Terriglobus albidus: one gene and its partner. The protein of the gene in region 2 interacts with the protein of the main gene of each other region in a pairwise test. Links are inferred from orthologs where the notes say so. Each region holds a gene or a part of one and is shown on either strand. Other genes may lie near its edges. The genes, in order: secD and pheT.

Evidence for each region.
Region 1: the proteins of pheT (region 2) and secD interact in binary tests that used the Escherichia coli proteins (3 or more experiments, as listed by UniProt). The link is inferred for Terriglobus albidus from one-to-one orthologs.

The regions. Positions count from the first base shown.
Region 1 is NZ_CP042806.1:623,237-638,125, reverse strand. The notes cover bases 7,440-10,406. They hold secD (protein translocase subunit SecD), read right to left. Parts: upstream 9,747-10,406; coding sequence 8,133-9,746; downstream 7,440-8,132. Other genes in these bases: FTW19_RS02600 (EAL domain-containing protein), read right to left, coding at 10,322-10,406; yajC (preprotein translocase subunit YajC), read right to left, coding at 9,749-10,072; secF (protein translocase subunit SecF), read right to left, coding at 7,440-8,108. In the rest of the region: FTW19_RS02665 (nuclear transport factor 2 family protein), read left to right, coding at 1-210; FTW19_RS02660 (hypothetical protein), read right to left, coding at 278-478; FTW19_RS02655 (HIT family protein), read right to left, coding at 734-1,300; FTW19_RS02650 (PGN_0703 family putative restriction endonuclease), read right to left, coding at 1,460-2,287; FTW19_RS02645 (hypothetical protein), read right to left, coding at 2,690-3,508; FTW19_RS02640 (biopolymer transporter ExbD), read right to left, coding at 3,695-4,126; FTW19_RS02635 (ExbD/TolR family protein), read right to left, coding at 4,395-4,829; FTW19_RS02630 (ExbD/TolR family protein), read right to left, coding at 4,879-5,304; FTW19_RS02625 (MotA/TolQ/ExbB proton channel family protein), read right to left, coding at 5,425-6,159; FTW19_RS02620 (energy transducer TonB), read right to left, coding at 6,283-7,020; more of secF, read right to left, coding at 7,161-7,439; more of FTW19_RS02600, read right to left, coding at 10,407-11,533; FTW19_RS25675 (hypothetical protein), read right to left, coding at 11,549-11,704; tRNA guanosine(34) transglycosylase Tgt, read right to left, coding at 11,871-12,986; folK (2-amino-4-hydroxy-6-hydroxymethyldihydropteridine diphosphokinase), read right to left, coding at 13,079-13,537; lpxC (UDP-3-O-acyl-N-acetylglucosamine deacetylase), read right to left, coding at 13,530-14,444; 16S rRNA (guanine(527)-N(7))-methyltransferase RsmG, read left to right, coding at 14,600-14,889. UniProt on the Escherichia coli protein: Part of the Sec protein translocase complex. Interacts with the SecYEG preprotein conducting channel. SecDF uses the proton motive force (PMF) to complete protein translocation after the ATP-dependent function of SecA.
Region 2 is NZ_CP042806.1:1,357,608-1,372,494, reverse strand. The notes cover bases 5,081-8,045. They hold pheT (phenylalanine--tRNA ligase subunit beta), read left to right. Parts: upstream 5,081-5,509; coding sequence 5,510-7,582; downstream 7,583-8,045. Other genes in these bases: FTW19_RS05460 (cell division protein ZapA), read left to right, coding at 8,014-8,045; FTW19_RS05465 (hypothetical protein), read left to right, coding at 7,724-8,005. In the rest of the region: FTW19_RS05490 (TonB-dependent receptor), read left to right, coding at 1-3,495; FTW19_RS05485 (hypothetical protein), read left to right, coding at 3,655-4,011; FTW19_RS05480 (hypothetical protein), read left to right, coding at 4,173-4,493; FTW19_RS05475 (OsmC family protein), read right to left, coding at 4,550-4,984; more of FTW19_RS05460, read left to right, coding at 8,046-8,337; FTW19_RS05455 (bactofilin family protein), read right to left, coding at 8,459-8,986; FTW19_RS05450 (FmdE family protein), read left to right, coding at 9,224-9,835; FTW19_RS05445 (cation diffusion facilitator family transporter), read right to left, coding at 10,055-10,993; FTW19_RS05440 (hypothetical protein), read right to left, coding at 10,997-11,398; ATP-dependent protease subunit HslV, read left to right, coding at 11,572-12,186; FTW19_RS05430 (DUF6036 family nucleotidyltransferase), read left to right, coding at 12,344-12,814; ATP-dependent protease ATPase subunit HslU, read left to right, coding at 12,820-14,310; FTW19_RS05420 (polymer-forming cytoskeletal protein), read right to left, coding at 14,298-14,798.

The DNA of each region.
Region 1 (14,889 bases), 740 kb from region 2 along the record:
GATGAGCTGAAGGTAAAAATCATCAATGGAAGCACGGCCGTCGTGACCTCGCAAGTGGATGTCGATGGTGAGATGGATGGGCGTCCGCTGCACGGGAAGTATCTCTACACCCGCGTCTATGCTCGTCAGGCAGGTGGAGGATGGAAGGTCGTGAACTTTGAGGCGACCCGCATGCGGCCTGAGCCCGATAAGATTGCCGATAACAAGTAATCGATAACGTTAAATGCGAAAGGCCCGGAGATATTCTCTGGGCCTTGCTGTTTTTGGGGTGGCGCCCCTAGGCAATGCGCGCTTGCGGCGTCAACACGGGAGTACTACTTAGGGCCGATTTGCGAACATTATCCAAAGGCATATTCAAGGCAAGGAGCCGACGCGGGAGTGACCGCGTCTGGCCGGTAATGCGCGCATCCTCAGGTTCAATCAATGAGGCTGCAGCGACGGTCGGGGTGATGGGTAGTACCTTGAGCGAGCTTTGCATCGTACACCTCCGGGGCCGGGGACGTTCCAGGCGAGACAAGGCGAGGAACATCGCGTGGTTTAGGTTTCGTGCAAGTACTGGCTGTTCGTTACTGAATGGATAGATGCAACTGAGTTTGGGGCCTGTTGCTCACAGCGATTGCAGTGTATGCAACAGAATGAACCAGTTTTGTGGCGTTGTCTGTGATTACTGTCACAGATTCGATATTTGATTCCCGATTTGGTGCTACGTACGTTTACAGGCGACTGAAAAGATTTACAGCGACTGAAAGGCCTGTCGCAGGCGCTGCCAGGTGACGTCCAGATCTTCCGGCAGGATACGTGTCTCAGCCAGCACAGGCATGAAGTTGTTATCCCCCACCCATCGCGGCAGCCCGTGGAGATGCAGGTGTGCCGCAACGCCGGCCCCGGCAGCTTCTCCGAGGTTCAGGCCAAAGTTCAGCCCGTCCGGACGGTAGGTCGCACGGATAGCCCGCTCGGTCTGCTGTGCCATGACGATCAGCTCATGCGCTGATTCCACGTCAAGTTTCGCGAGCGCGTCCGTGTGCAGATACGGTACCACCATTACATGACCACTGGTATAGGGAAATGCATTTAGAGCAATGTAGTGGAACTTTCCCCGCGCGACGATGTGTCCGTGACGCTCCGCTTCATCCACCGGCATGCCGTGCTCGATGGCGTAGTCAACCGAAGCGATGAGATTACAGAAGACGCATCCCTGGTCGTCAGGATAGGCATTGAGAGGCTCAGGAATGCCTTTGCGCTGCGAAGGGCCAGACTTGGTGATATACGCGTAACGCCAGGGCGTCCAGAGGCGGTCCATTGCTAGATGCTAGTTGAATGGTGGAATGGTTGAATAGTTGAATGGTTTGTCCCCGCCGGGGAAGTATCACCGGCCTTTATCCGAGTAACGCGGCTAGCGGAAACCGGTGTTTACGAGCGACCACACCATTCAAACGATTCAGCGATTCAACGGGCTGCGCTACCGGCCTCCCACGATTCCATACTTCCTTTCCAGAAACGCCGCCAGCCCTTTCGGTACCGTGGCGGCCAACTCCTGCCAGGTGAGCAGCGCCAGGCGGCTGCGGAGCTCTGCTGTGCGGACGCACCGGATGATCTGGAACCAGGCCTCGCGCAGGTCGGAGCGGCGGGCGTCACATAACACCAGGTAGGTCTTGCCGGTGTGCTGGGCTGCCAGCGCTCCGCGGAGGAGCTGGTAGTGGTGATAGTCACCGCGGGCGTTGCGGGGCAGGTCTTCGAGGAAGAAGACCTCTTCGAGGTCACGGTAGCGCTCTACCAGTGTAGGACGGGCGGTCTGGAAACCGGTCTCGGTGAGCTTGGCTTCGATCAGCAGATGCCCGAGGACGAGATCGACCTCTGAGCGATCAGAGCGTGTGCCGTGTTGCGGAGCCTCCATACGCACGCCGAACTCGGGTGTAAGGCCCGGAGCTATACCGAGCAGGGCACAGACCTGCGGGCGCGAAAGCAGGCCCGGATAGCAGACGATATTCATCAGCAGAGCATCGGAAGAGTTGGCGCAGTCGAGCTCCTTACGCTGTCGCGTCCTGGCATACGCTACCCGGCTGCTCGCGGTGTATGCCTTCGCGAGCCGTGCAGCCCAGGCGGGGTTGGCCAGGATGCGGCGGTAGCTCGATGGATGGAAGTTGCCATGTTGGCCCAACTCATCTTCCTGGAATAAGACCGATGGCGTGTGGAGGTCGTCGCGGCCATAGGTTGTTTCGTACTCGCGCTCAAGCGCGAGGCCGCGAGCGGAGAGTTCGCGGCGGAGTTGGGAGGAAGAGAGGGCCATCGGCGCTTGTTAGAAATTAGACGTCGAAGAGGAGTAGTGTCGAGAGCGCGCCGAGTTGAAGGTTGAAAGTTGGAAAAGTACTGCATGGGTGAGTCTGGTCGGGTGCCCTACATACGCGAAGCTTATGTGGGAGTATCGAGCGGAGCTCGATCCGTTCTGCGAATGACAAAAGGTGGTTCGCGCGGTGCGCGAATGCCCAGGTCCCCGAGGGACCCGGGGCACCCGGTGTTTGGGCTATCCATGCGATCCCGGTTGTCCATGCCGTACCTCTTCAACTTTCAACTTTTAACTTTCAACGAAGCCCTTCAACGCCATTCAAGGTGGGCCACCGTAGTCAAGAGAGGCAAAGAAGAAGGCCTCCCTTGCGGGAGGCCTTTGCGCTTCTCGTCGCATGGGCGAAGACTACATCGTGACGCCGCCCTTGTTCTTCTCTTCCTTCTTGCGCTCGTTTTCCTTACGTGCGCCCATGGCCTTGTCACTCCACTCCTGCGCCTTATCCAGGTCGGCCTTGCGAGCGGGATCGTTGCCGCACTCGAGGTCAGCCTTACGGCGGTAGGTGAGGTTGAGGTAGGTCATGGCTTCCTCATAAGTCGCGTTGTTATCGACGGCCTTCTGCAGATACTCCAGACCTTCGCTCACCAGGTTGGTGTTCTGGGCCTGCAGCTTGGCGCACGCGTCCTTGCTCTTCTTGGGGTTGCCGTCGCCACCGTCGGTCAGGCCATCGGCGGCGAGGATGGTGGTGGCGTTCTTATACGACTGCATCCAGTCGATTACGCCGATGGTGTAATAAGCCTCAGAGGCAGCGGGATCGACCTCGATCACCTTCTTCTGCCAGTTCTTCGCATCATCAAACTTCTTCAGGTTGAAGCTGATGGAAGCCATCTGCTGCAGAGCAGTCTTGTCCTTCGGGTCCTTCGTCAGGATCTGCTGAAAACCATCCATTGCACGTTGTGCTGTTTTGAGGTTCTCAGGCGTCTCAAGGTTAGGCACTACCTGCGATGCCAGCGTGGTGGCGAGATAGAGACGGGCCACGTCGTAGCTCGGATCGTAATCAAGAGCCTGCTGGAAATGATTGATAGCGTCTTCGTACTTCGCGGCCTTGAAGGATGCGATGCCCTTCGTGAGCTGGTCGCGGGCCTTCAGACGGTTGCATCCGGTGGCCGAGAGAAGCGTAACCAGGAGAAGTGCGGCCATTGCCGGAACACGTAGCTGGAATTTCATTGGACGAAGGGTCTCCTTGAGAATTCGCGATGTAGTGATTTTGCCGGATTGCGTGCGAGAAGCGCGACAGTCTTGCACGATGATTGTAAAGGCATAGCATGACGCATGGCCAGTAGTTGAAGGTGAAAAGGAGATTGGCCCACCTGATCGGTACCGATCAGGTGGTAACCCTCCTCCGAAGACGGTTCAGCAGTTCATCTGGTTGCAGTCTTTTCTGGTTAACAAAGCAATTTCCGAGGCCCCTGCGCGGCGGATAGTATTGACCGCGCCGGCGACCGCCTGCAAGTCAAAACGTTCATCCGCCTGTAAAAAAACGGTGTGGTCCTGCCTCAGGTTCATTGCCATTGCAAGACGGCTGCCCACCTCATCAGGAGCTATCTCCTGACGGTTCAAAGCATAGGCGGGTACCCCACGATCGCCATAGGACAACTGCACTACTAACGGAACGGAGACCGGTTCCGGGGCCGAATGCGTCGCCGGTTGGGGAAGCGCCGCGCCGATGCCGTGGCTGGGTATGGGAGCAATGACCATAAAGATAATGAGCAGAACGAGAAGAACGTCGATCAGCGGTGTGACGTTGATCTCAGAGGCGATGCGGGTTGCTGCTGTGAATGTCATAAAGACCTCGTTAAGGAAGTCATGAGCGAGCACAGCATTGGAGCATTTTTCCTGTAGGTGTCGTGCAGGGCTTATGCATCTATGGGCGTTTTCCTCAATGAAAACGCCACTGCATGCTCTTCCCGGGATACCCAGCAACAGGGAAAATGCTCTAAAGACACCACGGGCGGCAGCTGTGTGCCACCGCCCGTGTAGGGCATATGTCGACGACGTGCTTCCGGGCACGCATGAGCAGAGAGCCCAGGCGCGGCAGAAGCTCACCGTATGCTTACTGTCCAGCCTCGACGCGAGGCGTGATCAGACCGATGTTGTCCACGCCGGCGGCGTGTCCGAAGTCGATCACCTCAGCGACGTACTGGAAGTCGAGGTCCTTGTCACCCTTGACGAACATGACCTTTTCGGCGCGGGTCGCGTAGATCTCCTGCAGCTTGGGCGTCAGGCCATCCTTCGCGAAGTCCGTGTCGTTGATCTTGTAGGCAGGACGGCCATTGTTGGACAACACCTGCACCACGATGGTGCGGTCGTTGGGGTTCTCCTGCTGGTTCTTGTCCTTCGGCGGCTGAGGCACCAGGGTGTCCAGTCCATGAACTGCCGTGGGCTGGATGACCATGAAGATAATCAGCAGCACCAGCAGAATGTCGATCATGGGCGTCACATTGATGTCAGAAGAGACGCCGCCACCACCACCGGCACTCATTCCCATAGCTGAATCTCCTTCGTTGCCGCGCTTGGGCGGCGAATCTTGAGCTTACTTACTGATCTTCAGTCTTCTCGGTCAGCAGACCGAGCTGGCTTACGCCGGCCGAACGGATACCGTCGACAGCGTCCATTACCTTGCCGTAGTTCGCGCGGGCGTCGCCACGGAGGTAGACGTGCTTCTCGGTCTTGTTCTCCAGCTTGGCCGAGATCTTGGCGCCCATATCGTCAACAGTCACCTGGTCACCGCCCAGGAAGACCTTGCCGTCACGGGTCACAGCAACGACCACGGAATCTTCTTTATTCGCGTCTTCCATGATCACCGCGGCGTTCGCCTTGGGCAGTTCGACGTTCACCTTGTTGTTCAACATGGGGGTAATGACCATGAAGATGATCAGCAGCACCAGCATCACGTCCACCATCGGTGTGACGTTGATGTTGGAATTTACCGCACCCTCGAGGTTCCGAGATGCCATTCCCATTGGAGTTGCTCCTTAAGCGAGTCTTTTCGTACTGCGAGGGTTTCAGGCCGCCCGTACCCCGGTCATGCCGTTTCGCGGCGGCTGACCGGGGTACGAGGCGGAGATTCTCGCTTGGGCTGTTTAGCGGTGCGACTGCTTGATGAAGTAGTCCACCAGCTCCGAGGAGCTGTTATCCATCTCCACGTCGAAGGACTCAACCTTACCGGTGAAGAAGTTGAAGCACATAACGGCCGGGATAGCTACGAGCAGACCGAACGCGGTCGTTACCAGAGCTTCCGAGATACCGCCAGCGACAGCGCCGATACCGGAGGTCTTCTGGGTAGCGATCTGCTGGAAGGCGTTAAGAATACCGACTACCGTACCGAACAGACCGATAAACGGAGCGGTGGAACCGATGGTGGCCAGACCGCCCAGGCCGCGCTTCAGCTTGGCGTGAACGATAGCTTCGGAGCGCTCCAGAGCGCGTTTGGCAGACTCGATCTGGTCCTCGGTGATGGAACCGCCGGAACCAAACGAACGGAACTCCTGCAGGCCGGCGGTAACAACCTCGGCCAGGTGCGACTTCTTGGAACGGTCAGCGATCTTGATCGCCTCATCCAGACGGCCGTCCTTCAGAGCGCCGGCAACCTTGGGAGCAAACTCACGGGACTGCTTACGGGCAGCCGAGAAATACAGGGCGCGATCGATGATCACAGCCAGCGACCAGATCGACATGATGAACAGGATGATGGCGACGATACGGGCCAGCCAGCCCATGTTCGTCCACAGACCCATGAGCGAGAAGCTTACCTGGCCCTCCTGGAGAAACATGCCGATGCTGTGGGGGGCGAAAGTTGCGAGATGAGCGAGAATCACTTGATTCTTTCCTCCTGATTGGGACTTCCGGTACTACGTGTGATGCAAAACGTTAATTGTTTGAGCTGTGCCAGCCGGGCCACAGCCCCCGCAATGTCGAAACCTGCTGCTAAGTCTTGAGACTTAGCCTCCCATCGTAAAGTTTACGGTGATGGTGGTATCCACTTCGGTGGGTTCACCGTTGAGCAGGTAGGGCTTGTACTTCCACTGCTGCACAGCCTCGACGGCCGCGTTACGCAGCATCTCAGGTCCGCTGATGACCGTCAGGTTCTGGATGGTGCCGCTCTTCGAGATCACGGCATGCAGCACAACCGAACCCTGTACGTGAGCGGCGCGGGCGATCGGAGGATAGACCGGGTTGGTCTTCACCAGGATCTGTCCAGCCATCACACCGGCCGAAACGCGAGTCGGTCCCTTGGGAGGAGCCACCTTCACGACCGGAGCCGGAGCCGTACCGATACCACCGAGAACACCACCAGCGATGCCGGAACCGGAGCCGCCCCCCATGCCCGCCATACCGGCAACACCGGCGACCTGCGGCGGAGGCGCAGCGTCTTCCTTAACCATCTTGATGTCCTTGGGGATCTTGGTCGGAGCGTGCAGGCCCTGGTCCAGCTCGCTAATGACCTTGATCGGCTTCACCACCTGCGCCGGAGGCGGCGGAGGTGGCGGAGGCGGAGGCGGCGGAGGCGCGCTGAGCATCGCCGTCATCGCCGTCTTAGGCAGCGCTTCGGGATACAGCAGCGGAATCAGGATCATCAGAGCAATGATGACCCCGTTGAAACTAAAGGTAGCGATCATCCAGTACTTGGACTTGGACTTGATCTTGCCGCCGGATTCCATCAACGAGTCTTCAAACATAGTTGCAACCCTCAAATTGGAGGTGAGCTACGTGCTACAGACACCGCAGATTCTGATTTTGTTCCCGGAATGGGGAGGTGTTCCCAAAAAATTTGAAAAAGTTTCTGGGTTGCACTAAAGACAGTGCAACCCAACCGCAATTACGCTCGCTTGCCGCCGGGAAGCGATGCCGCCTTACCTTTGGCAATGCGCCAGTCCTGATACGCCACCAGCATGGGAGCCGCCACTGCGATCGACGAGTAGGTACCGATCAGGATGCCGACCACCAGCGCGAAGCTGAAGCCGTGCAGCACCTCTCCGCCGAAAAGATACAGCGAGAGAACGGTAAGGAAGGTCAGACCCGAGGTCAGGATGGTACGGCTCAGGGTCTGGTTGATGCTGCGGTTCACCACGGTCGACAGCGTCTCACGGCGCGCCGTCGCCAGGTTCTCGCGGATACGGTCGAAGACCACGATCGTGTCGTTCATGGAGTAACCGACCAGCGTCAGGATTGCCGCCACTACCGTGAGCGTAATCTCCTGGTTGGTGAGGCTGAAGGCGCCGATGGTGATCAGGGTGTCATGGAAGACGGCCACCACGGCAGCCACGCCATAGATGAGCTCGAAGCGGAACCAGAGATAGACCAGCATGCCGAGCAGCGAGTAGAGCGTCGCAAACAGGGCCTGGTGCCGAAGCTGTTCGCCGGCCGTCGGTCCGATGGTCTGAGAGCTCTCCACCTTGAAGCCGCCGTCGTGATAATTCGTTTCCAGGGCATTAAGAACAGCCGCACGGGCATCGAAGCCGGTGGCGTCGCTCTTTTCGGGCAATGAAATCAGAACCTCGGGACGGGCGCCCACGTCGCCCCTCACGGCCTGGACCTTCTCATCCTTAATGCCGACGGCATCGAAGGCGGCGCGGATGCGGTCTTCACTCGGCGTGCGGTCGAAGCTGACGTGCACCTGGGTGCCGCCCTTGAAGTCGACGCCGTATGGAATCTTGTGCCAGAAAAGCATGCTGAAGATGCCCGACACTGAAAAGACAAGAGAGAAGGCGAGCAGATACCACTTCTTGCCCAGCCAGTCGATATTGATATCGCGAAACAGTTCCACTGTTGTTGCTCCGAGAATTCCGTATTAGATCGAGAGCGCTTCGCCGCGCTGCTTGCGGTTCAGGATCGCGTCAAAGATGGTGCGCGAGACGAAGACCGCGGTAAAGATGTTGGCCAACAGACCGAAGGTCAGAGTCACGGCGAATCCACGGACCGGACCGGTACCAAAGAGGAAGAGGATGGCCGCCGAGACGATCGTCGTCACGTGGGTATCGATGATCGTGATCCATGCGTGCGCGAAACCGTTCTGTACCGCGGCGCTGGGCGCGCGGCCCAGGTGCAGTTCTTCACGGATACGCTCAAAGATCAGAACGTTGGAGTCGACACCCATACCGATGGTCAGAATCACGCCCGCGATACCCGGCAAGGTGAGCGTCGATCCGGTCAGGCCCATGAAGCCGAGCAGGATGACCAGGTTCAGAACCAGCGCCAGGTCGGCGTTGATGCCGGCTCCGCGGTAATAGAGGAGCATGAAGAACATCACCGCGAGCATGCCGGCGACGGCGGCATAGACGCCGTGCGTAATCGAAGCGGCGCCCAGGGACGGACCGACGGTCAGCGTGTCGAGATACGAGATGGAAGCGGGCAGGGAACCGGTGCGAAGCATGAGCGAGAGGTTCTTGGCCTCATCCTCGGAGAGACCTTCGATCACGCCCGAGTCATGGATGGCGCTCTTGATGCTGGCCACACTGCGAACGCGGTTTTCGAGGACCACGGCGATGCCCTTGCCAACGTTCGCGCTGGTGAACTCATAGAAGCGCTCGCCGGCGCCGCTGGTCAGGTTGAAGCTTGTCTGCGACTGACCGGTGTTGGGGTCGCGAACCGGCTGGGCTCCGCGGAAGTCGGTGCCGGAGACGATGGCCACGCGCTTGAGCACGTAGAACATGTCGCTGTTGCCGGCGGCGGTAACCGAGCTCGCGCCCTTCACGACCATGTCGTCCGGAGGAAGCGCTCCGCCGAGGGTCTGCAGAGCCTCGGCCTCAGTAGCCGCAGGTCCGCCGACCACTTCATGGATCTCAAGGCGAGCGGTCGACTGGATGGCGTTATGCACCTGGTCGGCGTTGTCGATGCCGGGCAGCTCGATGAGGATCTGGTTGTCACCCAGGCCGTACTGCTGGATGACGGGCTCGGCAACGCCGAGGCTGTCAACGCGCTGACGGATGGTCTCGATCGAGGTCTGGAGAACAGTGCTCTCCATCTCCTTGCGCGACTGCTGCTTCATGGTCAGCGTGTAGCCGTTCGGCACCGACGCCACATCGTAGGTCGAGGAATAGGAGGTACCGTTCAGAACGCCGCGCGCCTTGGAGGTGTCGGCGGCCGTGACATTCGCAACATTAATAATGTCGACCTTGGTTGAGTCGAGCTTGGCGACCTGCGCACCGGTAACTCCGGCCTTGGCCAGGTCAGTCTGGAGGCGAGCCACATCCGAGTCGGTTTGTGCGCCAACAGCTTCAGCGACGTGCACCTGCAGCACCAGGTGGGTGCCGCCCTTGAGATCGAGGCCGAGGTGGATGCTGTTGGTCAGCAGTTGCTTCACGCTGCCCTTCTTCGGCAGGCCGGAGCCGAAGAAGATGAAATAGGTAAAGATGACCAGAGTCGCAACAATAATGCCGGTCCGACCGGCGAGCTTCTTCTGCATGGCTACTTTTCTTCCTCGCCGGTCGTAACGCTGGCAATGGCGCTCTTGGCAAACTCGAGCTTCAGGTTGTCGGGAGCGACGCGCAGGATCAGCGAATCGTCTTTTACCGACAGGATGACGCCCTTGATGCCGCCGGAGGTTGTAACGCGGTCGCCGGCCTTGAGATCACCCAGCATCTGCTGCCACTTCTTCTGCTTGCGCTGATTCGGAAGAATCAGCAGGAAGTAGAAGACAGCAATCATAAGAACGATAGGCAGCATCGTAACCAGAGAGGATCCCTGGGCAATCTGCAGGATCATGGCTGAGACAGGTGCGGATACGGTCAACGCGAGCGTCCTTCAACACACCGGTGGGGCGCGGCCTTAGAGACGCGAACCAACCGGATCGAAAATGATCACCCGATGTCCTTTTAGAAGTCGGGCCCGTCCTGGATGGACGCTGCCCGCGTCATGCCGGTCGATGGCTACGTCCGTAAACGGACGCAGGTCTGCCTGCCCGGATGGAAGGGTGCTAGGCTCCAGCATCGCTGAGGCCGCTCCGACATGTCAAGGAAACTGCCTCCAGGCAGACGTCTGTTAACACCCGGAGGTACCTGCCTTCGTATCCCTGTCTCCCGGACCCATCAGCGCCCGCACCTCCGCCGCGCGCATATCGAGCAGGGGGCCGTTTTCCAGGACGAACTTCACCATCCGGTCCACGGTAGCCACACCTGCCGCCCGTCCGTCGGCTCCAATGACGACGACCGGGTCGAAACGGTAGGCCGGAGCTCTGCTGAGGCAGCGTTGGAGCACTGCACGCAGATCGCTTTCCCGCTGAACCTTCATCGGCTGGACCAGATGGCGAATGCCGATCAGGGAGTGCCGCTCAATGATGCCGGAGGGACGATTCCGCTCGTCTACCAGCAGGACGACATGCGCTTCGTCGTTCGCGTCAAGGTAGGTTGCGGCTGTGTCCGCGTCGAAACAGGTGAAGCAGCTGTCGATCACGCCCCACAGGTTGCCTTGCTGTCTGGCCTCTGCCCGCGTGCGAATGGCTTCGGCCTGCAGGGGAGGGAGAGGCAGCATCTCCGCGGAGGGTTTGCCGAGATAGTAGCCCTGAGCCAGCGAAACACCAAGATGAATCAGCTCTTCCAGCTCGCTTGCCGTCTCCACACCTTCGGCGATGATCGTGGCGTCAATGCGGCTGGCCATGGTGCCCATCATCTCGATCAGCGAGGAACGCGCCGGCTCTTTGTGACAACCGCCGACAAAGAACCGGTCGAGCTTGATGAAGTTGGGACGCAGCTCCATGACGTGCTTCAGACTGGCGTATCCGGCGCCGGTATCGTCCACCGCAACGTGGCCGCCGGCTTCACGGATCTGATCGAGACGGGAGCGGAGGATGGAGTAATCGTGAATGGGCTCGTCTTCAGTGATCTCAAAGACGGTTCCACCGAAGTGCCCGATCTCTTTTAATAGCTGCTGCCATTGCCGCGAGAGCAGCAGAGACGGGCCTACATTGATGGTGAGAAAGCATTTCGGCGGAAGCTTCGACCGCTCCCAAAAAGCATTCCGCAGAACGACGCTCTCCAGATCCGCACGTCTTCCGAGATCGCCGGCCGCCTGAAAGACCTGATCCGGCGACGAGGCGATTTCGGCAGGAAAGCGTGCGAGCGCTTCGTAGCCGGTAACAAGACCGCGTTCAAGATCGACGATTGGCTGGTAGTGAAAGCCGAATGGAATATCGCCTTCGAGCAAACCTGAAATCGTGCGCCGCCGCTGCTCGCGCTTGGCGAGGTTGATGTACATAGCCGGCCCGCGCGCTTATCCCTTCACCGAAGGTGCAGTCAACGAAGTTGCAGTGGGGCCGTACTCCCCAGGAGCACACTTCGTCGCCCCTGCCAGAATTCCATCCAGATGGTGCGCGGCAAATAGAGTCGAGGGGTCAGCGACCACACGACCACAGGCAAATCGCTTCATGGAGCAATCCTCTTGCTTGGCCGTTACCGTACTTACTGCTCTGAATGCGCGCTTCGGGCCCGTCTTGTATGCCTCAACTTTGTCACGGAACCTACCCATTGCACAATTGCATTTACGGGCAAGATAGTTCCTGCCTAGCTACCCTGCCACTTCGCCGGCAAAACGATCATTCCGCTTGATCGAATTCGTTTCGCAGCGCCTGCATTTGGTCCAAATAGAAGGCGAGGTTGTGTTCACTCGCCAGCGTAAGAGCCAGCGGCTCTCCGGTGTGCATCAGGTGCCGCAGATAGGCACGCGTATAGCGCCGGCAGACCATGCAATTACATGCCGGATCAGGAGGGTTCTGATCTTCGGCGTACTGCTTGTTCTTGATATTCAGGCGTCCCTGGCTGGTGAAGAGAAGGCCGTGCCGGCCGGCGCGTGTGGGCAGCACGCAGTCCATCATGTCGACACCCATACGGGCGTACTCGACGATCTCGTCGGGATAGCCAACGCCCATCACATAGCGCGGCTTGTCTTTGGGGAGATATTCCAGCGTATGCGCGATCATCTCGCGCGTGACCTCACGCGCTTCACCGACCGCGAGCCCGCCGATGGCATAGCCGGGGAAATCCATCTCGACAAGCCTCTCGGCTGATTCGGCACGGAGGTCCTTATACATGCCTCCCTGCACGATGCCGAAGAGCGACTGGTGACTGCCGTCGAGCTCGTTATGCCACGGCACCTCATGACGATGTTCTTTCCAGTAATCCAGCGATCGCTGCGCCCAGGCATGGGTCAGTCCCATCGACTCTTTGGTGCGCTCCCATGTGGCTGGGGTTTCGACGCACTCGTCGAAGGCCATCATGATGTCTGCGCCGAGCGCGATCTGGACCTCCATGGAGTGTTCGGGCGAGAAGAAGTGCTTTGATCCATCATGATGCGAGCGGAATTCGACGCCATCGGGAGTGACTTTGCGCAGCTCGCTCAGGCTGAAGACCTGAAAGCCGCCGGAGTCGGTGAGCATGGCGCGGTTCCAACTCATGAACTTGTGCACTCCGCCGGCGCGGCGGATCAGCTCGTGTCCCGGGCGGAGATAGAGGTGATAGGTGTTAGCGAGAATGATGCCCGCGCCTTTGCCTTCAGCTCCGTTGGTCTCCATGACATCCTGCGGGACGGCTTTGACGGAGGCCGCTGTGCCGACTGGCATGAAGACCGGGGTTTCTACCTCACCGTGAGGCAAGGTCAGGGTGGCCCGGCGCGCAGGGCCGGATTCTTTCAGGAGCTCAAAGCTAAGGGACACAGATTTATTTTACGAAGCCCAAGTCTGGGTGCCCATCCATTGCTACGCCATGGATGGGGCACCCAGTTTCGAGGAATCAACAGGCGGATGGCCTAGCTAAGAGAATCGCGGAGCTCCGCGATGGTGCTATGTAATACCGGATGGACCCACTCCGGAGCGATCTCTGCCAACGGCTCAAGTACAAAGAGCCGCTCATGCATCGCCGGGTGGGGAAGAGTGAGCCCATGCTCGTGCAGGACGAGATCGTCGTAAAGCAAAAGATCGAGATCGAGCACACGAGGGCCTTTTTGCGGCACAATCGCGCGATTTCGCCCCATTTTGCGCTCGATTTCGAGCATTTCCCGCAGGAGAATCAAAGGAGTTAACCCCGTTTCCAGCAGGCAGGCGCCGTTCAGGAAGTGGGGCTGGTCCAGATAGCCGACTGGGGCGGTATCGCGGAAGGTAGAGACGGCGAGAACCTGGCCAAACGTACTAAGTTGCTGAATTGCCTGGGATAAGTGTTCCTGCCGGTCACCGAGATTGGAGCCAAGGGCAATCGCCGCTTTAGGCATGGACAGGCTGCAGACCGGCAAAGGCGTCGGATTCGACAGCCTCCTCGTCGTAGACGTAGGCCAGCTCCCAGGTAGAGCGGTCTTTCATGAGCTGGGAGACGAGGGCGGTATGCATGGCGTGCCCGGCACGTTCGGCGACAACGCGGCCCTGAATGCGGCGGCCTGCCAAGGCGAGATCACCGATGAGGTCGAGGACTTTGTGGCGGACGAACTCATCCGGGAAACGAAGCGGGCCGTTCTGGACACCGGTGCGGGTGAGGATGATGGCCGACTGCTCGGAGACTCCGCGGATCAGACCCATGTCGCGAAGCTTGGCCTCATCTTCTTTCCAACCGAAGGTGCGGGCGGGAGCGATGAGGTCGGTGTAAGCTCCGGTCTCGAGGTCGCCGAGGAAACGTTCGCGGCCGATCGGCGAAGGGAAGTCGATGAGGTAGTCGATCTGGTAGCCGGTGCCGGGGTAGACGCCGATGAACTTATCGCCCTCGCGGACCTCGACCTCTTTGAGGATGCGGATGTATTCCCGCTTGCGGCGCTGCTGACGGCTGCCGACGCGTTCGAATTCCGTCACGTATGGTCCGGCGGAGCCGTCGAGGATCGGGAGCTCGAGGTTGTCGATCTCGACGATGACGTTGTCGATGCCGTAACCAATAAAGGCCGAGAGCAGATGCTCGGTCGTCGAGATGAGTACGCCCTGGCGCATCAGGCTGGTGGCGTAGCTGACCTTGGCGACATTGCGATTGTTTGCAGGGATCTCGAAGCCGTCCAGGTCCGTGCGGCGAAACACAATACCTGACCCTGCGGGGGCAGGGATAAGGCGCGTGGTGACGGGAGCTCCGGAATGAAGGCCAATACCGGAGAAGCTGATCTCCGAGGCGATGGTGCGTTCGTAATGGGGCTTACCTGACACTCGTTCCAATCACCGTCCCAAACTTGTGACGAGAGTCAGAGTAGCCCCGATTCAAAGAAGTGCGGATGTGGCAAAAATGACACAGTTAATCGCTTGGCTTATCCACATTGCTTTGAATTCCGCATAAGTTCGCTGCGGGCGATAGACTTCTCGCGATGACCACGCTTTCCCTGGAAACCATGGAGTCCTTACTGCAACCGTATCTGCCCTCTGGAGTACCCGCTGGTGTCGCAGAGAAATTGTCGGGGTACTTAGACCTGCTGCTGAAGTGGAATGCCCGGACAAACCTGACGGCTATCCGACAGCCAGAGGAGATGGTGCGCCGGCACTTCGGGGAGAGCCTCTTTGCCGGGGGATTATTGCCAGCGGAAACAGGAACGCTGCTCGACCTGGGATCTGGAGGTGGATTCCCGGGGATCCCGATCCAGATCCTGCGGCCAGAAAC
Region 2 (14,887 bases):
TGCACCGGATTGCCGACCGCCTTCGCCCAGTTAAGCACGGCGACGATGTTCGGAACGGTGACTGATCAAACCGGATTGGTGGTCCCAAATGCCACCATTACCTTCACGCAAACGCAAACCAACTTCGTCCGCGTTGGCAAAACCAAGGAGGATGGTTCCTTCCGCGAGGAATTCCTTCCGATTGGCTCGTACAAGATTACGGTGACAGCTGATGGCTTCAAGACGCTGGAGCGCTCCGGTATCGAGCTGACCGTCATGCAGAATGCGAGCCTGCCCCTGACGATGGAGGTAGGAACCACGACCGAAACCATCAACGTCACAGCCGATGTCCCGCTGGTCAACCTGGGCTCCGCGACACTGGGTGCTACGGTGGACAACCAGCAGATCGATAATCTACCGCTGGTTAACCGCAACGTCGACCGCTTGCTGCAGCTTGTACCCGGCGTGCAGTCGGTGAGTACCATCAACAACCTCGGTTACCAGGAGATCAAGGTCCTGGTGAACGGATCGACGGACGGCTTCGTCGGCCAGGTCTCTTATTATCTGGACGGCGGGCTGAACATGACCGGTCTCCGCAACTCGGGCAACCAGGTACCGAACCCCGATGCGATCAACCAGTTCAACGTCGTAACCAACAACTACGCCGCACAACTGGGCCGTTACTCGTCTGCCGTGGTCAGTATTGTGACCAAGAGCGGTACAAACAGCTTTCACGGTTCGGTCTTCGAATTCTTCCGCGACAAGAACTTCAACTCGGTCGCGCATAACTCGACCACAAAGGGCGACTACAACCAGCATCGCTTTGGCGCGACGTTTGGCGGGCCGATCCGGAAGAACAAGGACTTCTTCTTCGGCAGCTTCGGCGTGTACCGTTTTCGTACAACAGCGACAAACAGCGGCAGCCTGCCGAGCGCTGCGCAGCTCAACGGCGACTTCTCCGAAAACCTGCCCTCGGACATCACCAAGTGCAGCGACACCCCCACATCGTTCGACAACGCGAACCAGAAGTTCCTGGTCTGCGATCCTGACCCTAATAGCCCAACCTATAAGCTGCCGCTGCCGGGTAATAAGCTGAAGTATCTCGACCCGACAGCCGTTAACGTGCTGACCTACATTCGCAGCGCGGTCTCGAAGATGCCGAAGCTGCCGTTTCAGACAGGAGATACGCAGTACACCTACCGTGTACGCGAACCCGCACCGGAGCAGAACGAAGAGTATCTGATCAAGACCGATCACCAGATCACGCCGGCACACCGGGTGACCCTGAACTACTTCCTGCTGAACTATAAGCTGCACGTCAACCTGGGCGGCTTCACGCAGCAGTGGTCGTCCTCTGACTATAAGAACAAGCAGCAGAATGCGAACGTCAGCGATATCTGGACGATCAGCGGCCGCACCGTCAACCAGTTCTGGCTAAGCTACACGCGGCAGAACGGCGGACGTAATGCGATTTCTGGAGATCCGTCCAAGAAGACTCTGGCGGACTTCGGTTCCGACCTGGGTGTTGTAGGCACTCCCTCGCTGGCGCAGATCTCGATTGGCGGTGTGGAAGGCTTCACACTGACGCAGGCCATCACCGGACCGAAGGCCGGAGCGAACGTGTATGGTGTCCGCGACGTTCTTTCAACAATGCGCGGCAATCACTCGCTGTACTTCGGCGGTGAGGCTGGGTTGGAGAAGGATTTCCAGCTAACGTCACTCAACAACTACGGAACGTTCAACTTCTCGAGCACGACCGGCAGCACCTTTGCGCGCACCACGAACGCCCTGGCTGACTTTATGTCTGGACGGCCTTCGGGCATGGGCCAGGACACCGGCTTGTATGCGAACGCGAACTGGTTCACCTATGGCATGTTTGCCCAGGACGACTGGCGCATTCTTCCGAATCTGACGCTGAATGCGGGTCTGCGCTACGACATCCAATTGGCGCCGACCGACAACCGCCACATGAACTCGAACTTCGTCCCGGGTGCGCAGTCGCACGCATTCCAGAACGTATCGATTGTGGGAACGACACAAAAACTGGCTCCGCTCGGTATGCAGTTTCCGGGTGACCCGGGAGTTCCGAACGGTGGCGCTTTCACTCCGCTTAACCACGTTTCGCCTCGCTTCGGCTTCAACTGGGACCCGAATGGCAAGGGTAAGACGGTGTTCCACGGAGCGGCCGGGCTGTTCTTCGGCGGCATCTCCGGCAACCAGTGGGAGTTCCCGTCGAACTACGCTCCGTATGCCGTACGTAATAGCGGCTACACCAAAGTAGTTTCCATGACGCATCCGTACCAGGGCGACCCGACCGAGTTTCCAACGGGCACGAACCCTTATCCCTCTCTCCAGTTCGACTACAAGTCGGGTACAGCAGCCTTCCTACCGTTCAACCAGCTCGTTGCAATGGATCCGAACTACCGCTGGCCGTACTCTGTCCAGATCAACTTCGGCTTCCAGCAGCAATTCGGTAACGGCCTGGCGCTGAGCGCGAACTATGTGGGCTCGCTCAATCGCAAGACGCCGCTGTACAACGACATCAACGGACCGATCTTTAACATCAATCCGGACACCGGACTCTCCGGCCCTTCCTGCTTTACGGATACGGCTCACAAGATACCGGATACCACCAAGGCCTGCGGCTACGCGAATACGAGCGCCACGATCAACAATCGGCGTCCTCTGAACTCGCAGTTCGGTTCCTCGGCGGCAAACCCGATCTACAGCAACGTGTGGATCATCCGCTCGAACCAGAACTCGAACTACAACGCCCTGCAGATCAAGCTCGAGAAGCGCCTGTCACACCACTTCAGCGCCAGCGGTTACTACACCTGGAGCAAGACGCTGCAGAGCAACACACTCGACTCAACCGGCGGCCTGAATGGCACGTTCGTCGACGCCAACTATCCACAACTGGAATACCGTCAGCGTTCTGACCAGGACCGCCGTCACATGATGACGATGTCCTTCGTCTGGAAGCCTGACTACTTCACGCAGTACAACCGTCTTGTGCGCACAGCGCTGAATGGCTGGACCGTCACGGGTATCTGGACTGCGAACAGCGGTCAACCGTTCACCGTCACCACCGGTAATGACAACTACTTCTCCGGCCTGGGCAACAACCGCCCGAGCCTGAAGCCTGGCGCCGTTGCCCACACGCTGCCGCAGGGCTCGCGTGTGGCTGAGATGAAGCAGTGGTTCGATACCTCGGTCTACTGCCGTCCGGGTACGGATGCCGGCTGCCCGGGCGTCGGTCCGGGAGGTCTGCTGGGCAATACGCGTCCTGCAACGCTCGACGTCCCTGGCTATCGCAATGTCGATGCTTCGCTCTTCCGCAGCTTCAATGTCTACGAAGAAGTGAAGTTCCAGCTTCGCGGCGAGTTCCAGAATGTCTTCAACCTGGTCAATCTGGGTGGACCTTCGGCGTCAATGTCGGCATCGAACTTCGGCCAGATCACCGGCAGCGGTGGCGGCGTCCGCGTCATCCAGATCGGCGGACGTGTCCTCTTCTAACGGAACACAAGCCAGCAACGGAAAAGGGAGCCTTCGGGCTCCCTTTTCTGTTGCCTATCCGACGCAGCTTGCCCGCAACCCGTGGCCACCATGTTTGTTGCGCGAAACAAGGCGCGACAAAGCGCGTTTGAGCAGAACGTAAGGCGGAGGTTACCGCATATGAATACGATCAAGTCGGCAACGAAGTGGATTGGCGGAGCGGCAATGGCTGCCGTGATGTTCTTCGGTCTCTCACACAAGGCTGAGGCGCAGCATGTCTCGTTCGGTGTGCAGGTCGGAGGTCCCGTCGTAGTCGCGGAGCCTGCGTATCCGTATGCGTATGCCTACAACGGTGGCTACTACAACGGCTATAACGGCTACTACCGCGACGACTGGCGCCGTCGCCAGCATTGGGAGCATGAGCGTTGGGAGCGCGAACGCCACTACGACCGTGACTACCGTCGGGACTATGACCATGATCGTGGACGCGGCTTCGACCGTGACCACGGCTACGGATACGGCTACGGACGCCGCTAGTTGAAAGATCTTCCACCCGGGGCGGGCGTACGTTTCCCGCCCCGTATTTTTCTTCTTTTAAATCAGCAACTTACAGTAGCGACCCGGGATTTTTTGAAAGGTTGCGCGCAACACAAAGCGAAGTTCGCCGTTCAACCCGATGTACGCAGGAGGTAAATGCGATGAGTGCTCTGAAGACAGTTTCCAGGTGGATTGCCGGTGCGGCGGTGGCCGGTGCGATATTCGTGGCGGCCCCGCAGAAGAGTGAAGCCCAGGTTGCGGTTGGTGTTCAAATTGGCGGGCCCGTAGTTGTGGCTCGTCCGGTTCCGCCGCCTTATTACCGGCCTTACTATGGCGGTTATTACCGCCCCTATGGCTACCGGCCTTATGGCTACTACGGTCCGAGACCTGTCTACTACGCTCCGCGTCCGGTGTATGTGCGGCCGGTACCTCCGCCCTACTACTACCGCCCGGGCGTCAGTTTCGGAGTCCGCGTCCGGTAACGGAAAGCATTAAAAATCCCCGCCCCACGGAGCGGGGATTTTTGTTTAAACCTGGTTTACAGAAGAGTGGCGTCGAGGGTGATTTCGGCAGCGGCAAGAAGCCGCGAGATGGGGCAGTTCTTCTTAGCGCCGTCTGCGATCTCGTGAAACTTCGCGGCATCAAGACCGGGGACACTGGCCTTGACGGTGAGCAGGATCTTGTTGACCGTAGGTGCGCCATTCACCATGTCGAGGGTAACCTTCGCGGTGGTGTCGATTGAGGCCGGCGGGGTGTTGTTCTTGGTCAACTCAGCCGAGAGAGCCATGGAGTAACAGCCGGCATGGGAGGCGGCGATCAGCTCCTCAGGGTTGGTGCCGGGCTTGTTCTCAAAGCGCGTAACGAACGAGTACTCCTGATCCTTGAGAACGCCGCTCTGCGTCGAGATAACGCCGCTGCCGTCCTTCAATCCACCCTTCCATACCGCGGTTGCGGTGCGATCTGCGATAGCCATCGATTCTTTCTCCTTGTACCGGGTTAGATGCTGCGATTTTTTTCGCGTTGCAGGTGTATGCTCCTGCCATGCAGACGCAACCTGAACAAACGGTTGAGACGGCCGCCGAGGATACGGAGAGCTGCCCGCTGCCCGGCGAACACCACCAAGTGTACTGTCCAACGTGCTCGGCGCGCCTTACCAGCCGGCGGTGCAAGCTGATCTGCGACCAGTGCGGGTATTACATGTCGTGCGCGGACTATTACTGAGACGAGTCTAGAGCTAGACATTTTTTTGTTTGTCATTTCGGAGCGTTAGCGGAGAAATCTGCTTTTCTACCGAGGCCTCTCACCCGGGCAGACTCCGAAAAGCAGATCCCTTTGGGATCACAAAAAGCGGTCGCTCCCAGGGCGATACCCGCCCTTCGCGATAAAACTGCGACGAATAGGGCAACGAAGGTAGTGGCTTAACCGAATTTGCCGATACGCCCCGTTCTCAGACGGTCACAGGCCTTAGGTTCGATAGACTATTGCCAGTACCCTGGCAATGAAGATCCTCTCCAACTGGCTCCGCTCCTACCTTCCTGCGCTCACTGTCTCTGACCGTCAACTGGCCGATGACCTGACCCTGCGCGGCATCGCCGTCGAGGGTGTCTTCGAACTGAACGACGACAATGGCTCTCTGTTCGAGATGGACATCACCACCAACCGTGTGGATGCGATGAACCATTACGGCGTAGCCCGTGAAGCAGCAGCTATCTATGACGTTCCGCTGTTGCCTCTGGATCTGGCGCTGCCTGCACCAGCTGCCGGTGAGTCTCACCCGGTCCGCATTGAGGCCAAAGACCTGTGCGGACGCTTTACAGCCCAGGTAATTCGCGGCGTCACCGTCAAGGCGACCGATGGCGACATCGCCTCGCGTTTTGCGGCGCTGGGGCAGAAGCCGATCTCGAACGCGGTCGACATTACCAACTACACCTGGCTGGCGATGGGCCACCCGACCCACGTCTTCGACCTCGACAAGATCGAGGGCGCCATTGTGGTGCGTACTGCCCGCAAAGGCGAGACCATCAAGCTGCTGGACGGAACCGATAAGGTGCTGGAAGCCGATGACCTGGTCGTCGCCGACGAGAAGAAGGCCCTTGGTCTGGCCGGCGTAATGGGCGGCTGGGACTCGCGCGTCACGGAAGAGACGAAGAACATTCTGGTAGAGGCTGCGTGGTTCGATCCGTCGAGCATCCGCCGCAGCTCTCGCCGTCACGGTCTGCATACGGATGCCTCGCATCGTTTCGAGCGCGGTGCGGATATCGCAGCTGCTCCGGCGGCCAATGCCCTGGTCTCGAAGCTCCTTGTACAGTTCTGCGGCGGCACCCTGACCGGAGCCATGACCGACGTTTTGATTCCGGAGATCGAGGCAAAGACGGCGAAACGCCCTCCCATTGCGTTGGCGGCAAGCGAAGTACAGCGCCTGCTTGGCTCAACAACCGATGGCCAAGGCATTACCGCCTGTGTCGTGGAGCAGTATCTGCGTGCCCTCGGCTGCGTCCTGGCTCCTGCCGGCGATAGCGCTTATGCGGTAACGCTTCCCTCGTGGCGGCTTGATCTTGAGCGCGAGATCGACCTGATCGAAGAGGTCGCTCGCGTGTATGGCTACAACCGTTTCGAAAACACGCTGCCGTCGTTCTCCGGTGGAGTGGTAGAGCTGCCCTACGAGGCTCCGGAGCGCGCAGTCCGGTCAACATTGCTTGCAGCGGGTTTCACAGAAGCGATCTCCAGTACCTTTGCCTCTGATGCCGATTCGCAAACCTTCGCCGGTGGCGGCGTGCCGATGGGCAATCCGCTGAATGAAGAGGCCGGTAACCTGCGTCCCTCGCTGCTGCCAGGCATGGTGACCATGCTGGCGACGAACCTGAATCGCGATGTGAACGACGTGCGGCTTTATGAGATGGGCACACGCTTCACCGGATCCACGACAACGGTCGTCGAAGAGCCGTCACTCTCTCTGGGAGCAACCGGCGGAGCCCGTGCCACCGCAGTTGTAAGCGAGGCCGATGCTCTCTTCTACGAGCTGAAGGGCGCGATCGAGAAGCTGTTTGCTCGCTTCCGCATTCCGGCGCATGTGTATGCGCAGGCGAACCTGCCATCGTGGGTCGAGCCAGGCCGCGGGGCCACCATCTCCATCGAAGGCCAGATTGTGGCCGTGTTGGGAGAACTCTCTTCTGCAGAAGCCGGCAAGCGCAAGCTGCGGCAGCCGGTGTGGCTGGCCGAGGTGAATCTGGCGAAGCTCTTCGCTTTCCCATTGCGCACGCCGGTAGCGCATGAAATCTCGCGTTATCAGGCGGTCGAACGCGACTTCTCGTTTGTCTTCCCGGATGCCGTGACATGGGCAACAGTAGAATCGGCGATCTACGGGCTCGACAACACCGAACTGTTGCGAGTGGCCCCGGAGGAGATCTTCCGCGATGCGAAGGGCAAGGCTGTCGCTGCCGGGCACTATTCCCTGCTGACCCGTGTTGTCTTCCAGTCGCAGGAGCGCACGTTGCGCGACGAAGAGCTGACGGGCTGGTCAGCCGAGATCATCAAAACGCTGGAAGGGCTTGGCGGAAAACTGCGTGCATAGCGCGTGTCATCCAATTCCTGTCAGTCCGGAGTTGAGTGACAGCCTGGGGTGCCAAGCCAGATTCCCCAGGTTGTGGATTTCCAGCCGCATATTCACCCGCGCGAAGGCTATACTTCGCCCAGAAGAGGTAGATTTTCAGCTATGAGCACCACCGCAACCACCGTAACCGTTGATGAACTGCAGGCACTCGAACAGAAGGTGCTCCGTGCCGTTGAGATTGTCCGCAAGGAGCGCGAAGAGCGCGCCGCCGCCGAGGCGAAGGTCGCGCAACTCACGCAGCAACTGCAGTCGTTGCGCGAACAGCTCGAGCTGCAGCAGATGGAGACCCAGGACGTTCAGACGCAGGTCGAGAGCCTGAAGGGTGAGCGCGAGAACGTGCGCGGACGCATGGAGAAGCTGCTCGAGCAGCTCGAGACACTGTAGGAGGAACGATGGCAGAAGTCCCCCAGGCCGTCAGTGTTGATATCTATGGGCAGATCTACAATCTGCGCGGTACCGATCCGCAGTACATCGAGCGCCTGGCTGCATTGGTCGATGCGAAGATGCGCGCCGTTGCCTCGCATGGCGCAACCGTAGATTCTCTGCGTGTCGCTGTTCTGGCCGCACTGAATATCGCCGATGAATTGGAACAGGCACGCGGCCGTTACTCAGAGCTTGAGGGCAGCGTGGAAGAGACCTCGACAACAGTACGCAACCGCGCCGATTCGCTGGCCGGTCTGCTCGATTCGATTCTGGAAGAACGCCGCGTCGGCTGACGAGGTTTCCGACCCCCGAATCAATAGAGCGAACAGACACGAAAAAGCCCCGCTGAGAGCGGGGCTTTCTTGTGTATTGCAACCGTGCAGATCTGAGGAGTGATCTGGGAAACGATCCGGGTTAGGCTTCTGCCGCAACCGGTTCGGCCTTCTCGACGATCGCCGGGCTGCCCTTGGCATCCTGGCCACCGGGCTTGCGGATGTCGATGCCGCCTTTGAAGAAGGCGCCGTCCTCGATGCTGATGCGGGCGGCGATCACATCGCCGGTCAGCGAACCTTCGCTGCGGATTTCCACGCGATCACTGGCCTGGCAATTGCCCCGCACCTTACCCAGCACGACGATTTCGCGCGCGCTGATGTTTGCGGCTACCTGACCGTTACGGCCAATCGTTACACGGTTCCCCGGCAGATTGATGGCACCTTCCACCTTGCCGTCGATGAACAAGCTCTCCGAGCCGGAGACTTCGCCCTTGACGACGAGGGATTTGCCGATCGTAGCCTGCTCGCCGGTATTGGCGGCAGCAGGAGAAGAAGAAGAAGCAGCGGGTGTCCGCGCCGCTGCCGGTTCATAGCCGGTCGCTGGCGTGGTCGGACGAATTGGTTCGGGGGTTGAGGTGGGCACGTTGCCGGGCTGGTTCGGTTTCCACATGGTGAATCCTGTTTCCTTTCGTTCGTACGCGTGTTTGACTGCGGCTCGCGTCCGCTGCCCTTATAGGGTTGATATTACTCCGTGGTTAATCCCCTAGTCGCAAAGTTTGCGGAAAACTGGGGACGGTTTCCACAGGGGACCTATCTTGTTACCAGCGAAGATACGGAGAAAAAAGGACTTCTCGCTCCCAGAAGGACCACCTTGTATTTTGCCAGTGGAACCCGGCACCATTAAGCCATGTTGACCCTAGATGAGTTGCTCAAGGAGGCTGAGGTCGCGCACGGGCATCTTTGTGCCGGGCAGATTCTCGGTGTGCGTATGGCAATGCTGGCCTGTGCCCGTCTGGGTATCGACGAGCCACGCGGCAAAGATCGCAAGCGGCTGGTGACCTGGGTCGAGATCGATCGCTGCGCCACTGACGCGATCGGTGTCGTCACCGGTTGCCGGTTGGGCAAGCGAGCCCTCAAACCAGTGGACTACGGCAAGATGGCCGCAACCTTTGCCGATCTCTCCCTGCCTTTGGGTGAAGACCGCTACAAAGCGATTCGCGTCTGCGCGCTGGAGAGCAGCAAGCAGCGGGCAAAGGAACTCTATCCCGACGTCGAGCCGAAGAACGCGCAGCAGATGCTGGCCTATCGCGAGATGCCGGAAGCAGAGCTGTTCAGCGAGGAGTGGGTCTCGGTGTACCTGCCGCCGAAGGAGTTTCCCGGGTACAAGGGAGAGCGCGTCGCTTGTGCGCAATGCGGAGAAGGTATCAACTATGACCGCTTCGTAGTTGGAGAAGGCGAAGGCGAGATCTTATGCCGAGCCTGCGCCGCACCGAAAGAGCGGTATTATCAGCCGATTTAGGTACCCTCTTTTTTTGTCATCCTGAGCGTAGCGAAGGATCTGCTTGTTCTTCCATTCCTCGCTGAAAGCGAGGAATGGACATCGCGCTACGCGCGATACTACTTTCGGCACCAAAAAGTCTGCGTGGAGAAGCAGATTTCTCCGCTACTACGAAATGACAAAGCAGGTCCTTCACTGCGTTCAGGATCACAACGTAAAAACTACTGATTCCGGATCGACCTAGTGCGCGTGGGTATGATCGCACTCGTGGTGCGCTTCTTCCGGAGGTGCGCAGCAATTCTCTTCCGCGCGCGGGCAGCACTCCATCTCGAACTGAATCGTCGTATGGGTGATGTGGAAGTTGCGGCGTAAGGCGCCCCGAATGCCATCGAGGATGCCGGCCTGGTCCTGCATCGGTACATCGCCAACCGTAACGTGGCTGGCCAGGGCATAACTCTGCGAGCCCAGGCTCCAGACGTGCAGATCATGCACATCGCGTACTCCCGGGATATCACGCATCGCCTCGCGGACATCGGCCAGGCAGAGATTGCGCGGCGTGCCTTCCAACAGGATGTTCAGGGTCTCGCGCACAATGCCGATACTCGACCACAGGATCATGGCGGCAATACCAATCGACAGGACAGGATCGATCCAGCGCAGACCGGTCCAGGCAATGGCCGCACCTCCGACGATCACAGCGGCCGTCGACAGAGCGTCGCCCATCATATGCAGGAAGACCGAGCGCAGATTCAGATCACGGCCCACGCGCCACAACAGCAGCGCGATGACGCCATTCATCACCACGCCGAAGGCGGCGACCGTCATCATGATTCCCGGCTGTACATCGACTGGCCGGTAGAGCCGTCCGACGGCGGCAAGGCCGATCCAGATGGCAATCACGATCAGGGTGAGGCCATTGACGAAGGCAGCCAGAACTCCGGCGCGCTGGTAACCGAAGGTCTTTTCGTCCGTGGCCGGCTTCGCCTGAAAGTAGACGGCCACAAAGCTGAGCAGGATGGCGAAGAAGTCGCTGGCATTGTGACCGGCCTCACCGACCAGCGCCAGAGATCGAGCGCGGATGCCGAACCACAGAGTCGCGATCACGTAGAGCGCCGTCAGCAGCAGAGAAAGCTGCAGCACACGCTGCGTTTTACCAGTCGGACTGCCGTGGACATGCATCGATCAGAGAGCTCCTGCGGAGTTACGTTCGCTGCCGCGCAGGCCGCTCCAGCTTTCGGCGAGCACGATGCTATTTCCCGGGTTGCGGGGATCGTACTTAATGCTCACGGGCAAGTCCCAGCGGACTTTGACAATACGGTCCCGGAGTGGTGTAACGTCCTGTGCGGCTTCGTATTCGACGCCGGCAAGCTCGTATTTGTAAACCAACACATCCGGAATCTCCTCGGGGCCGGTAGCTTCCACGATGGTACCGTCGATCAGCCTCCCGGACTCGGCCAGCAGCTGTCGGCGACGGCGTTCCAACTCCTCCGGGGAAGGCTTGCGCCGAAGCGCCAGCCATCCGGCGACCGCCACGGCGACGACGAATCCGGCGCCGATAGCGATGACCACCCGCGGATGGTGCATCACGGTTTGAACCAAAGGAAGCCCAGCAAAACGCATTGCGAAAGTACCTCAGACTTGCTGCCGCTAGTATGCCATCGCGGCGGTGCAGCCCTGGCGGATTTCCCACTACCCGACACTTATTTGATGCCCGGGCGGGCGGACGGGAAGCGCTGCCCGGCGGCGTACAATAAGGTGTGAGCAAAACCGCTGCAAGCAAAGGAAATTCCGTCCAAACCGGACACCAGATCGGGCATCCGATCGACCTCTCCGCCGGCCGCATTCGGTCGACGACGGTCATCTGCGTACGGCGCAATAACCAGGTGGTCATGGCCGCCGACGGGCAGGTCACCCTGGGGTCCAGCGTGCTGAAGCACTCGGCCAAGAAGATCCGCCGGCTGTACCAGGACAAGGTGCTGGCAGGGTTTGCAGGCTCGACCGCCGACGCCTTTTCGCTCTTTGGCCGGTTCGAGTCGAAGCTGGAACAGTACGCCGGAAACCTCGGCCGCGCGGCGGTGGAGCTGGCGAAGGACTGGCGCACGGACAAGATGCTGCGCCAGTTGGAAGCCCTGCTCGTCGTAGCGGACCTGAACCAGACCTTCCTGCTCTCCGGAACCGGCGATGTGATCGATCCGGACGAAGGCATCTGTGCCATCGGCTCCGGCGGCAGCTTTGCCCTCGCCGCAGCCCGCGCGCTGTACCAGAACACGGAAATGGGCCCACGCGAGATCGCCGAGAAGGCGATGAAGATCGCCGGCGACATCTGCATCTATACCAACCAGACATTCACGATTGAAGAGCTGAAGGCTTAAAATATGTCTATGGATAAGACGCTCGTTCGAGCCGCGAATCCAGAAGAACAAAAGGCTGATACCTATCGCTATTGGCAGAGTGTCTCCAGCGGGGAACGGATGCGCGCCACATGGGAACTGAGTTTGCGTTTCTACAGGCTGAAAGGGCTGGCCAACGATGGACAAAGACTTCAGAGAACTCTTGTCCGTACTCAACGCCCATAGCGTTCGTTATCTCGTTGTCGGAGGATATGCCATTTCCTTTCATGCGGAGCCTCGAGCCACGAAGGATTTGGATATCTTTATAGAGTCCACACCTCAGAATGCGACTGCGATCTATCAAGCGCTCTGCGCGTTTGGCGCTCCAATGGCAGAGATTCCGAAAGAAGTATTTGAGGACGGGACCACGACATTTCAGATCGGGGTAGCACCGTACAGAGTGGACATTATCCAGCAAATCGACGGGGTGGCGTTTGACGACGCGTGGAAGAGCCGCATCCCAGGACAGACGGATCCAGACGACCCGATGATGGTCAACTATATGTCGATCGACGATTTGATACGAAATAAGACAGCGAGCGGCAGACTCCGCGATCTGGCAGACGTTGAAGATCTACAAGCCGCCAAGCAAGCCCAGAAGAAGGACTAATTCCCATGGCCATCTACCTCCCCGGCACCGCCGAAGACCAGGCTCTCGCGCTCGACGAGCTGACGCCCCGCGAGATCGTCGCCGAACTCGACAAATATGTCGTCGGCCAGAAGGCAGCCAAGCGCGCCGTCGCCATTGCCCTGCGCAACCGCATGCGCCGTCAGAAGCTCTCCCCCGAGCTTGCCGACGAGATCATGCCTAAGAACATCATCATGATCGGGCCCACCGGCGTAGGCAAAACCGAGATCGCCCGCCGGCTGGCCAAGCTGACCAACTCGCCCTTCCTGAAGGTTGAGGCCAGCAAATTCACCGAGGTCGGCTATGTGGGCCGCGACGTCGAATCGATCGTTCGCGATCTCGTCGAGATCTCCATCGACATGGTGCGCGAGGAGAAGCTGGATGAGATCGAAGACAAGGCCGAGCTGAATGCCGAGGAGCGTCTGCTCGATCTCCTGCTTCCTCCCACACCCGTCGTACCGCCAGTGGCAACCCAGGATGGCAAGCCGCTGCTCGAAGGCAACGCTGAGACGGCGCAGGCCAGCGAGCACAAGACGCGCGAGAAGCTCCGCCAGCAGTTCCGCGAGGGCAAGCTGGATGACCGCACCGTAGAACTGGATGTCCGCGACAAGAATGGCCCCTCGTTCGAGATCATCACCAGCCAGGGCCAGGAAGAGATGGACGTCAACCTGAAGGACATGCTTCCCGGCCTCTTCGCTCCGCGCACCAAGAAGCGCAAGATGAAGGTGCCCGAAGCTTTCGATTACCTCGTGCAGGAAGAAGAGCAGCGGCTGATTGACCTGGACCAGGTGACCCGTCAGGCAGTGGAACGTGTGGAAGACTCCGGCATCGTCTTTCTGGATGAGATCGACAAGATCGCCGGACGCGAGGGCGGTCACGGCCCTGATGTCTCACGCGAGGGCGTACAGCGCGACATTCTGCCGATCGTCGAAGGCACCACCGTAAGCACCAAGTACGGCATGGTCTCAACCGACCATATCCTGTTCATCGCCGCCGGCGCCTTCCATGTTTCGAAGCCTTCCGACCTGATTCCAGAGCTGCAGGGCCGCTTCCCCATCCGGGTGGAGCTGCAATCGCTCACCGTGGAAGACTTCATCAAGATCCTGACCGAGCCCAAGTCCTCACTGACCAAGCAATACACCGCACTGCTGGAAACCGAAGGCGTAAAGCTGGAGTTCACTACGGAGTCGCTCCGCGAGATGGCGGAGTTTGCCTTCCGCGTCAATGAGACGACGGAGAACATCGGCGCTCGTCGTCTGCATACCATCATGGAGCGAGTACTGGACGAGGTCAGCTTCCAGGCTCCCGATCTCTTCAAGAGCCCGAAGATCGAAGACGGTCAGCCGGCGATTCCCGTTGAGGATCGTCAGACCAAGGCCGGTCCGGTGGAGAAGGTGATTGTCATTGGACCGGAGTACGTGAAGACGCAGGTCGCCAGCATCGTGAAGAACGAAGACCTGAGCCGCTACATCCTCTGATAACGCCCTGGATAAGGCGGCGGCATCGGAGTCCGATTACGAATGGTGCTGATCAACAGCCAGATCAGGCCAGCGAAGAAGAGGATCGGCGCCAGCGGAATCAGGATCCAGAGCGGGCTGGACGAGATAAGGCGGTCTCCGTGGACCGTTGCGCCTTTTTCCGTGTAGTTCCCGCCAATCGTCGCAAGATCGCCCCCGATGCTGGACCCCTCCTCCAGCGTAATGGGGGTAGCAAACGCGGCCACATCGCCTGAGATGGATTTGCCGCCATCGACCTGCAGCTTGCCGAAGGCAATCGCGACATCCCCGGTGACGCGTCCGTGCACAACAACGTCGCAGAAAGCACAGGCAATATCGCCAACGGTCTGGTCTTCTTCCACAACAATCTGGTTTCCAACTCCCGCACGATCTTCAGAGCTGCGGGCATGTGCCACGGCAGCGGAGATGGATAGTAGCGAAACGGCAGCAAGAATCGGTAGACGACGCATGAGATCCACTCCTGGCGGTGCACCCGATTCTACCGTGAGCACCGGCGGCTCGTACTAAAATTGAACTTTGGCCCTGTGCGCTTCATGGT